2 regions of the Pantoea osteomyelitidis genome follow, and region 1 is predicted to be linked to the other one. Evidence: predicted binding sites of a transcription regulator. Region 1 holds the regulator's gene; the other holds the start of a gene.
The links. The regulator CRP, encoded in region 1, controls carbon source genes, mostly activating them, when cyclic AMP is high. The targets are predictions, from matches to a motif close to ATGTGANNNNNNTCACAT.
Positions count from the first base shown of each region.

Region 2: the regulator CRP is predicted to act here: its motif matches at 2,493-2,510, upstream of udp (uridine phosphorylase).

Region 1 is NZ_JBGFSN010000008.1:19,117-24,311, reverse strand. It holds gene argD (bifunctional acetylornithine/succinyldiaminopimelate transaminase) at 1-693, shown strand, start outside; gene ABU178_RS16905 (YccS/YhfK family putative transporter) at 690-2,768, opposite strand; gene crp (cAMP-activated global transcriptional regulator CRP) at 2,827-3,459, opposite strand; gene ABU178_RS16895 (OsmC family protein) at 3,762-4,166, shown strand; gene ABU178_RS16890 (phosphoribulokinase) at 4,202-5,071, opposite strand; gene ABU178_RS16885 (YheU family protein) at 5,146-5,195, opposite strand, start outside.
Region 2 is NZ_JBGFSN010000001.1:220,771-225,965, forward strand. It holds gene metE (5-methyltetrahydropteroyltriglutamate--homocysteine S-methyltransferase) at 1-1,431, shown strand, start outside; gene ABU178_RS01010 (dienelactone hydrolase family protein) at 1,490-2,326, opposite strand; gene udp (uridine phosphorylase) at 2,622-3,383, shown strand; gene ABU178_RS01020 (tetratricopeptide repeat protein) at 3,467-4,735, shown strand; gene rmuC (DNA recombination protein RmuC) at 4,825-5,195, shown strand, end outside.

The DNA of each region.
Region 1 (5,195 bases):
GCGGCAGTAAAAGCGGTGATTGACGATCACACCTGCGCGATTGTGGTGGAGCCGATTCAGGGCGAGGGTGGCGTGATGCCTGCGACTCAGGAATTTATGCAGGGCCTGCGCGAGCTTTGCGACCAGCATCAGGCGCTGCTGGTGCTGGATGAGGTGCAGAGCGGCATGGGACGCAGCGGCAAGCTGTTTGCTTATGAGCACTACGGCGTGCAGCCGGACATCCTGACCACGGCCAAAGCGCTGGGTGGCGGTTTCCCGGTGAGCGCGATGCTGACCACCAATGAGATCGCCTCGACCATGGCGCCGGGCGTGCACGGCACTACCTACGGCGGCAACCCGCTGGCCTGCGCCATCGCCGAAACGGCGCTGGATATCATCAATACGCCAGAGGTGCTGGAAGGCGTGGAAAGCCGCCGTCAGCAGTTTGTCGCGGCGCTGAAGGCGCTGGACAACAAGCTGGATCTCTTCAGCGATATTCGCGGCAAAGGTTTGTTGATTGGCGCGGCGCTCAAGCCACAGCACGCCGGTAAGGCGCGCGATATACTCAACGCGGCGGCGGCGGAAGGAGTGATGATCCTGAATGCCGGTACTGACGTGATCCGCTTTGCCCCGTCGCTGGTGATTGAACCCACCGACATCGAAGAGGGAATGGCACGTTTCGCCCGCGCGGTGGAAAAGACGCTCGCCAGCTAACTCTGTTTTTTACGCAAGCGTTTTACCCGCCAGCGGCCATGCTGTGGTCGCTGGCTCCATGCCAGTGAAGAGATGGTATGCATTACGCTGAGATGTCCCAGAATTCGCTTCACATGCCGCTCCACAATAGTCATCGGTCCTTCATTCACATCTTCCGGTGCTTCCAGCACGTTACTGTCTGAGCCTTTGTCATATTCCAGCCGCTGCTGGCAACGCTGCAACGCGATTTCACAGGATTGCAGATAGCGCTGCGCCAGCTCAGAGGTCAACATGGTGTGCTCACGCGCCAGAATCGTCATTGCATTGATGTGCTCGACGATAAACTGGCTGTGCGTCACCCACAGACGCATATCCTTGAGATACTCCGGGTTAAAGGCAGGCTCCTGCATCGCCTGATTCAACGAATTGAACAGCGCGTTGTGCGCCTGATTCACGCGTATGCGCTGGTACGCCAGCTTTCCCGACGCCTGCTCCGGCCCAAGCAGCATCTGCAACGCTTCCTGGTAGGTTTCCAGCGCATCGTGCGCATTCTGTCGCAGCAGGCCGCTCTGCCACTGCGGCCAGAGCCAGATCATCCCGCCAAAAGCGATCAGACAACCCATCAGCGTATCCATCAGGCGCGGCAGCAAAAACTGCGCGCCGTTCAGCGAGAGCAGTTGCAGTGAGTACACCGCCGTGACGGTAAAGCCGACCATTGCCCAGCCGTAAGATTTGCGGATAAACAGATAGCTGATCAGGGTAATCGCCAGCATGCCGGAAAGCACGATTGATTCCGGCACGGCGAAGCGCAGCGTCGCCGCCGCGATCACCAGCCCGGCAAAGGTGCCGAGCGCCCGGTGCTGAATACGGACCCGCGTGGCGTTATAGCCGTTCTGACTGACAAACATGATGGTCATCAATATCCAGAAGGGCTTGGGAATATTAAAGAACAGCGCCAGCGTGCTGCCAAACATCAGCATCACGGCAAAGCGTGCCGCGGTGCGCAGCGCGGCGGACTTGAGCGACAGATAGCTGCGCAGGGCGGCGAGCAGCGGCAGACGGCGCTGGCGATCGGCCATCAGGTCGCGCTGATAGAGCGGCTTCTGGCTGCGCAACACGCGCGCGATGCGGCTGAAGTGATAGAGGCAGAAGTTGCCCACCGGATTATCCGGATGCTGGCGGGCGATCTTCTCCAGCGCGCCGAGCTGCTTATCCATGTCGAACCGGTCCGGCAGCTGATGATAAAGAATGTCGTCCGCCAGTTCGCGCAGGCGCGTGGAGATGGTTTTGGCATTCCAGCGGATCACCGCTTCGGCGTGGCTCTGCTCCACCAGCTTCTGCACCTCTTCCGGCTGATGCAGGCTGACGGAAATATGCTCCTGCAGATCGAGCGCAACCTGAAAGGCGCGCGTCAGCCGCTTATGGCTGTTGTCCCGGCTGGCGGAGAGCATGTGCATCTGCTGATAGCAGGTGGTGATGAGATCCACCGCTTTTTGCTGGCGCGTTAGCAGCGGCGGCAGCGCTTTTTCCGGATCGGTGAGCTGCGTCAGCAAGGTATATTTGGCGTCGCAGTAATCCGCCAGCTCGCGAAAAAGCAGGCTCAGGGTTTCGCGCATCGGCTGCTCTTTCCACAGCCAGAACCAGAACCAGTTGAACAGCCCATACCAGAGCGTGCCGCCGATATAGAGCAGCGGCGGCACCCAGACAGGCATATGCCCTTCCAGGCCGAGAGTGAAGATGGCAGCGATCAGCGCGCCGGGCAGCAACCGTCCATGCAGTGGACTGATCTCGCCGGTAACGCCCAGCAGCAGCGGCATCAGAAACAGAATCAGCGGCAACGGCACTTGCTTCAGCGTCAGCCACTGGATCAGCAAACTGCTGGCGGCAAACAAACTGCCGCCGACAATCAGCCGTTTAAAAAAACGTTTATGGGGCGTGTCCAGACCGGCGATATTGCAGCAGGCGGGCACCAGCGAGAACAGCAGTCCGTTTTGCAGATCGCCCAGCAGCCAGCCGAGCGTCACCGGCAGGCTAAGAACCAGCGTTTGCCGCAGGGCGTAGTTGACTTCAGGATGGTAGATGATTCGGCGCCACATCAGCTCATCGCAAATAAAAACGGCGCGATGTTGCCATCACGCCGTGAGTGATACGGAATTAGCGGGTGCCGTAGACGACGATCGTTTTGCCGTGTGCGGAGATCAGATTCTGATCTTCCAGCATTTTCAGAATACGTCCGACGGTTTCGCGTGAGCAGCCAACGATCTGACCGATCTCCTGACGGGTGATTTTGATCTGCATCCCGTCGGGGTGGGTCATGGCGTCCGGCTGTTTCGCCAGGTTAAGCAGCGTCTGAGCGATGCGGCCCGTCACATCAAGGAAAGCTAAATTACCCACTTTCTCTGAAGTCACCTGCAGGCGACGCGCCATCTGCGATGAGAGGCGCATTAAAATATCCGGGTTCACCTGGATCAGCTGGCGAAATTTTTTATAGGAAATTTCAGCCACTTCGCACGCGGTTTTCGCGCGTACCCAGGCACTGCGCTCCTGGCCCTCTTCAAACAGGCCAAGCTCGCCAATAAAATCGCCCTGATTCAGATAGGAGAGGATCATCTCTTTACCTTCTTCATCTTTAATCAGCACCGCAACGGCGCCTTTCACGATGTAGTAAAGCGTTTCAGCCTTTTCGCCCTGGTGAATCAAGGTACTTTTCGATGGGTATTTATGAATATGACAATGGGACAGGAACCATTCGAGTGTAGGGTCTGTTTGCGGTTTTCCGAGAACCATTCTCTGTTATCCTCTGTTGTAATCGTGCCCAAAATACAGGGGGCCGTTTTCCCTGTCAGGCGGTGAAATCGTCAAGCGTTTCCCATTCAGGAAATTATTCGGGTCTCCGTCGTGAGCTGTGCTCGTGATTCGTCCCGCATTCGTCTATAAGTGACGAAAAATATTTTCAGCTCTGTTTGTAGCACAGCTTTCACCGACTGTCTTGTGTTGTCTCGCTTCAGCAAACGGCGAATCCGGCCGATTGCTGTTTCGCCGGCGAGGGCGTACTCTGACGTTAACTAAATGAATCAGGAGAGTTTATTATGCAGGCTCGTGTGAAGTGGGTTGAAGGGCTGACATTTTTGGGAGAATCCTCATCCGGTCATCAGGTGCTGATGGATGGCAACTCGGGCGACAAAGCGCCGAGTCCGATGGAGATGGTGCTGATGGCCGCAGGCGGATGCAGCGCTATTGACGTAGTGTCGATCCTGCAAAAAGGACGCAACGAAGTGGCGGACTGCGAAGTGAAGCTGACCTCCGAGCGCCGCGAAGAGGCGCCGCGCATTTTTACCTATATTAATCTGCACTTTATTGTCAGCGGCAAAGATCTTAGCGACAAAGCGGTGGCGCGCGCGGTGGATCTCTCAGCGGAAAAGTACTGCTCGGTGGCGATCATGCTGGGCAAAGGCGTGGAGATCACCCACAGCTACGAAGTCGTGGCGCAGTAACGCCAGCGTGAGGCCGGACGCGGCGGCCTCACAGCTTATTCGATACGTTTCCCTTCGATCAGCCGTTTTACCAGCGGCCCCATGATCAACTCCATCGCCAGACCCATTTTGCCGCCCGGCACCACCAACGTGTTGATGTGCGAAATAAATGATCCCTGCAACATCGCCAGCAGATAGGGAAAATCGATCCCTTCCAGCCCGCGAAAATGGATCACCACAAGGCTCTCATCCAGCGAGGGAATACTGCGGGCGGCGAAGGGGTTTGAGGTGTCGACCGTGGGCACGCGCTGGAAGTTGATATGGGTGCGTGAAAACTGCGGGGTAATAAAGTTGATGTAGTCTTCCATCGATCGCACTACCGAATCCATCACCGCCTCGCGCGAGTGGCCGCGCTCGCTGGTATCGCGCACCAGCTTCTGAATCCACTCCAGGTTGACGATGGGCACCACGCCCACCAGCAGATCCACTTTCTCTGCCACGTTGTGCTGCTGCGTCACTACGCCGCCATGCAGTCCTTCATAAAACAGCACGTCGGTATTGGCGGGCAGCGGCTGCCAGGGCGTAAAGGTTCCCGGCACTTGATTCCACGGCACCGCTTCATCGTAGGTATGAAGATATTTGCGCGACTGCCCGTGGCCGCTGTGACCATACTCGGTAAAAGTCTGCTCCAGCAGGCCGAAATCGTTGGCTTCCGGGCCGAAATAGCTGATGTGACGACCGAGATCGCGCGCTTTGCGGATCGCCATATCCATTTCCGGCCGCGTGTAGCGATGGAAACTGTCACCCTCCAGCTCGGCCGCGTGCAGACTCAGCTGTTGAAAGATTTTACGAAAGGCGAGGCTGGTGGTGGTGGTGCCGGCGCCGCTGGAACCGGTAACGGCGATAATCGGATGCCTGGCTGACATGATAAAACTCCCTGTTAAGATCGGGCGATGTGCATTGTTAGCATGATTGCCGCCCCAGTGTCATCCGCTCTCCGTCAGCCGCGAAACTCGCCGCGCGGCATGATGTTGACCGTTTCATGCAGTT
Region 2 (5,195 bases), on a different contig from region 1:
CCTGCGGACTGGTTGCTCTCTCTCGGCGTGATCAATGGCCGTAACGTCTGGCGGGCCGACCTGAGCCGCTGGTTTGCGCGTTTGCAGCCGCTGGTTGGGCAGCGTGACCGGGTATGGATTGGCACCTCCTGCTCGCTGCTGCACAGCCCGATCGACCTGAGCGTGGAAACCCGACTCGATGAAGAAGTGAAAAGCTGGTTCGCTTTCGCCCTGCAGAAATGCGCCGAGCTGGCGCTACTCAGCAAGGCGCTGAACACTAACGATCCCGCCGCGCTGGAAGCCTGGAGCGCCCCGGTGCGTGCCCGTGCGCACTCTGCCCGCGTGCATAACGCGGCGGTGGGTGAACGTCTGGCGGCGATCGCCGCGCAGGACAGCCAGCGTCAAAGCCCTTACGCACAGCGTGCCGAGGCTCAGCGCCAGCGTTTTAACCTGCCCGCCTGGCCGACCACTACTATCGGTTCCTTCCCGCAAACCACGGAAATCCGCGGCCTGCGCCTCGGCTTCAAGCAGGGGCGTCTCGACAGACATCACTACCGCACCGGTATCGCTGAACATATCAAGCAGGCGATCCTTGAGCAGGAACGTCTTGGTCTGGACGTGCTGGTACATGGCGAAGCCGAGCGTAACGATATGGTGGAATATTTCGGCGAGCATCTGGATGGTTTCGTCTTTACCCAGAACGGTTGGGTGCAGAGCTACGGTTCGCGCTGTGTGAAGCCGCCGGTGATTATCGGCGACGTCAGTCGCCCTGAGTCGATTACCGTTGAGTGGGCGAAGTATGCGCAGTCGCTGACCAGCAAGCCGGTGAAAGGCATGTTGACCGGCCCGGTGACGATTCTCTGTTGGTCATTCCCGCGTGAAGATGTCTCCCGCGAAACCATCGCCAAACAGATCGCGCTGGCGCTGCGTGACGAAGTAGCGGATCTGGAAAAAGCGGGCATCGGCATTATTCAGATTGATGAACCGGCGCTGCGCGAAGGTCTGCCGCTGCATCAGTCCGACTGGGCGGCTTATCTCACCTGGGCGGTGGATGCGTTCCGCCTGAATGCGGCGGTAGCGCAGGATGAAACGCAGATTCATACCCACATGTGTTACTGCGAATTCAACGACATCATGGATTCAATTGCGGCGCTGGATGCCGATGTGATCACCATCGAAACCTCGCGTTCTGATATGGAGCTGCTGGAATCCTTTGAGGAGTTCGAATATCCGAATGAAATCGGTCCGGGCGTTTACGATATTCATTCGCCGAACGTGCCGGGTGTGGAATGGATGGAAACGCTGTTGCGTAAAGCGGCGCAGCGCATCCCGGAAGCGCGTCTGTGGGTCAACCCGGACTGCGGCCTGAAAACGCGCGGCTGGACGGAAACGCGTCAGGCGCTGGCGAACATGGTCAAAGCAGCGCAAAACCTGCGCGGCGAAAAAGCGTAATAAAGTCTGCTAAACGTTGTGTTGTAGTTTGGGGCGCGCAGGCGCCCCTTTTTTATCTTCAGGCCGTTGGCGCCACGCCATACTGCCGGAACCAGGCCAGCATACGCGACCAGCCATCTTTCGCGGATTCCGCGTGATAGCTGGGGCGATAGTCAGCGTTGAACGCATGGCCCGCATCGGGATAAACCACGATTTCCGCGTTGGCATTGGCGGCACGCAGCGCCTGACGCATCTGCTCCACGCTCTCCAGCGGAATACCTTCATCCTGTCCGCCATACAGACCCAGCACCGGCGCGGTGAGATCCACCGCCACATCAATCGGATGCTTTTGCTGCTTCATGGTCTTGTCGCCCACCAGACGGCCATACCAGGCGACAGCGGCGCTCAGCTGTGGATTATGCGCGGCATAAAGCCAGCTGATGCGTCCGCCCCAGCAAAAACCGGTGATGCCCAGACGACGAATATCACCGCCGTTGCGCGCAGCCCAGTTGGCCGCATGATCGAGATCGGAAAGCACCTGGCTATCCGGTACTTTGCTCACCAGCTCTTTAAAAAGGGTAGGGATATCGTCATAGTCATTGGGATCGCCCTCGCGGAAATAGAGTTCCGGCGCCACGGCCAGGTAACCCTCCAGCGCCAGTCGACGACAAATATCGCGGATGTGCTCATGGACGCCAAAAATCTCCTGCACAACCAGCACCACCGGTAACGGTCCTTCAGCCTCTTTGGGTTTGGCGAAGAACGCCGGCATATTTTCCCCCTGGCTGGGTACCGAGGTTTCGCCAGTCTGGATCGCCGGGCTGTCCGTCACGATGGTGGTCGAGGCGGTGGGCAGCACGGCCGACGCGAAGCCGCCGGTTGCAGATTTTTGTGCCATATTTTCTTCGGTTTTCATTGTTCTCTCCGTGCAAGCAATAGCGCAATCACGTAACTATAGCCTGGGGATAACCAGGCGGCGGGTAGCAGAGCGGGCAGAACATCGCCATTTCTCATTCTCTTTATCATTGCTGAGAAAGGTTACACATTGCAGCTTGTAGCATTGGCGGATAATAGAGTCAGATATGTGACATATATCGCACTATTTTACGGTAAAAATGTAACTTTCATTTTTTGTAGTGATTGTTATCACACATTTATCCGGTGAGGTGACGTAAAGTGTCGCCCAAACCCCCTTTCATCAGGAGTCTGTTATGGCGCAATCTGACGTTTTCCATCTGGGTCTTACCAAAGCCGATCTGCAGGGCGCAACGCTGGCTATCGTGCCGGGCGACCCTGAGCGTGTAAAAAAAATTGCCGGGCTAATGGAGAACCCGCAGCACCTGGCTTCGCACCGTGAGTTCACCAGCTGGCTGGCGCAGCTTGACGGCAAGCCGGTGGTGATCTGCTCAACCGGCATTGGCGGGCCGTCGACTTCAATTGCCGTGGAAGAGCTGGCGCAGCTCGGCGTGCGTACCTTTTTGCGCGTCGGCACTACCGGGGCGATCCAGCCGCACATTAATGTCGGCGACGTGCTGGTCACCACCGCGGCGGTACGCCTTGACGGCGCCAGTCTGCACTTTGCGCCGATGGAGTTCCCGGCGGTAGCGGATTTTACCTGCACCACCGCGCTGGTCGAGGCGGCGAAAGCCAGCGGCGCCAGCCTGCATGTGGGCGTCACCGCCTCATCCGATACTTTTTATCCGGGCCAGGAGCGTTACGACACCTTTTCAGGCCGCGTGGTGAGCCGTTTTCAGGGATCGATGCAGGAGTGGCAGCAGATGGGCGTGCTCAACTATGAGATGGAATCCGCTACACTTTTGACGATGTGCGCCAGCCAGGGGCTGCGTGCCGGTATGGTGGCAGGCGTGATCGTTAATCGCACGCAGAAAGAGATTCCGGATGCGGCGGCCATGAAACAAACCGAAAGCGATGCGGTGAAGATCGTTGTGGAAGCTGCGCGTCGCCTGTTATAGCGCGCCTTGCCCGTCGTCATTTCCGCAACAGGACGACGGGCGGAACAGAACGGGGCGCAATTTGAATAAAAGGGAGAATTTGAATGCGCAAAACGATTCCTGTCCGTCGTCCTGCTCCGGCTGCCTCTTCTGCCGAATTGCAGGCCCGCCTTGAAGCCAGCGCCGCCCGTTTTCGTCAGGCCATGGCTGAATCTGATTTCCCCGTTGCCCGCCAGTGCTGCGAAGAGGTATTGCGTTTCGCGCCCAACAATATGCGGGTGCTGAGCGATTATGCGCTGAGCCTGATGCGCGTGGGCGAGCAGGCGAAAGCTTATAAGGTGTATCAAAAAATTTATCAGGCGCCTGCGCCACAGCGCGCGCAGGCGGCGGAGACGTGGCTTGATGGTCTGGTCGAAGCGTGCGGCTGGCTGGGAAAAACGGATGAAGTACGGCGCTACGGGCTGGAGGCGCTGGAGGCCGCCGATGCGCGTTTCGCTCAGGGTCAGCGCTATCCGTTTCCCTCGTCTGCGCCTCCGCCGTTCGACGCCAGCAAGCCTGAACAGAATATTATCGCTTTCAGCCTCTATGGCGGGCAGCCGCGCTATTGCGAAACGCTGATCAAAAACGTTGAGGTGGCGCGTGAGCTTTATCCCGCCTGGACCTGCCGGGTCTGGCTGGATGAGAGCGTGCCGCAGCATGTCTGGCAACGTCTGCGGCAGGCGGGCGCGCAGCTGGTGGATATGTCGCAGGAAAAAGCGATTTTCCCTACGCTGTGGCGCTTTCTGGTGATGGACGATCCCACCGTGCGGCGCTTTATTGTACGTGACGCTGACTCGCTGCTTTCCGAGCGTGAGACCGCGGCGGTAGAGGAGTGGCTCGCCTCGCCTTACTGGTTCCACCATATGCGCGACTACTTTTCCCATACGGAGCTGCTGCTGGCGGGGATGTGGGGAGGGTGTCAGGGCGTGTTTAGCGGGGTGGGCGAGTGGATGCGTGATTTCCATGCCCGCTATACCAGCAGCGAGCGTTTTGCCGATCAAACCTTCCTGAAAATGGTGCTCTGGCCAACGGTACGGGAAAGCGTGCTTAATCACGATGCGCTGTTTGGCTTCCATGGCGCACGCGCGTGGCCGACACATGCGCCGGTACGCTGGCGAAATGAGAGCTTTCACGTCGGCAGCAACGCTGGTTTCGCCAGCATGACGGGCAAAACCAGCGTGGCGGAGGGCGAAACCCAGCCGATAGAAATTATCCGGGACAACGAGCGCTGGCACTATAAGGCGCAGGTGAAAAATGCCGAGTGGAAGCTGCCGATGCCGTTCTTTCTGATCGATGAATGGCAAAGCGGACGGCTAAAAGTGCAGGCGTTGTAACCTTTCGTTCTGACGGGCAAAATTGTCTGGACATTCATACAGTGCGACTCTACCTTTTCCCTGAACGACGCGATGGGGTGAGGGATAACGTGGATCAGCAAATCATTATCAGCGCCTGCCTGGCGCTGGCCGGACTCGGCATCGGCTGGATTCTGGCGCAGCTGCGCACGGGTCATCAGCAGGCGGCTTTCACTGCCGAGCGGCGGCTGATGGAGGAGGCGCAGCGTCGTCAGGAACAGCAGATCGAAAACGGTCGTCAGCAGCTACAGCTACGCGAGCAGGAGCTGCGCCAGCTGCACGGCTCGCTCAGCGCGGCGCAGGAGAAGCTCCAGCAGCTCGACTACTGGCGCGGCGAGTGCGAGCAGCTTAACCGCGAGCTGCGTAATCAGCTTGAAGTGAACAGCGCGCAGGAAGCGGAACTGCGCGAAGTCACCATTCGTCTTGAAGAGACGCGCTTTGC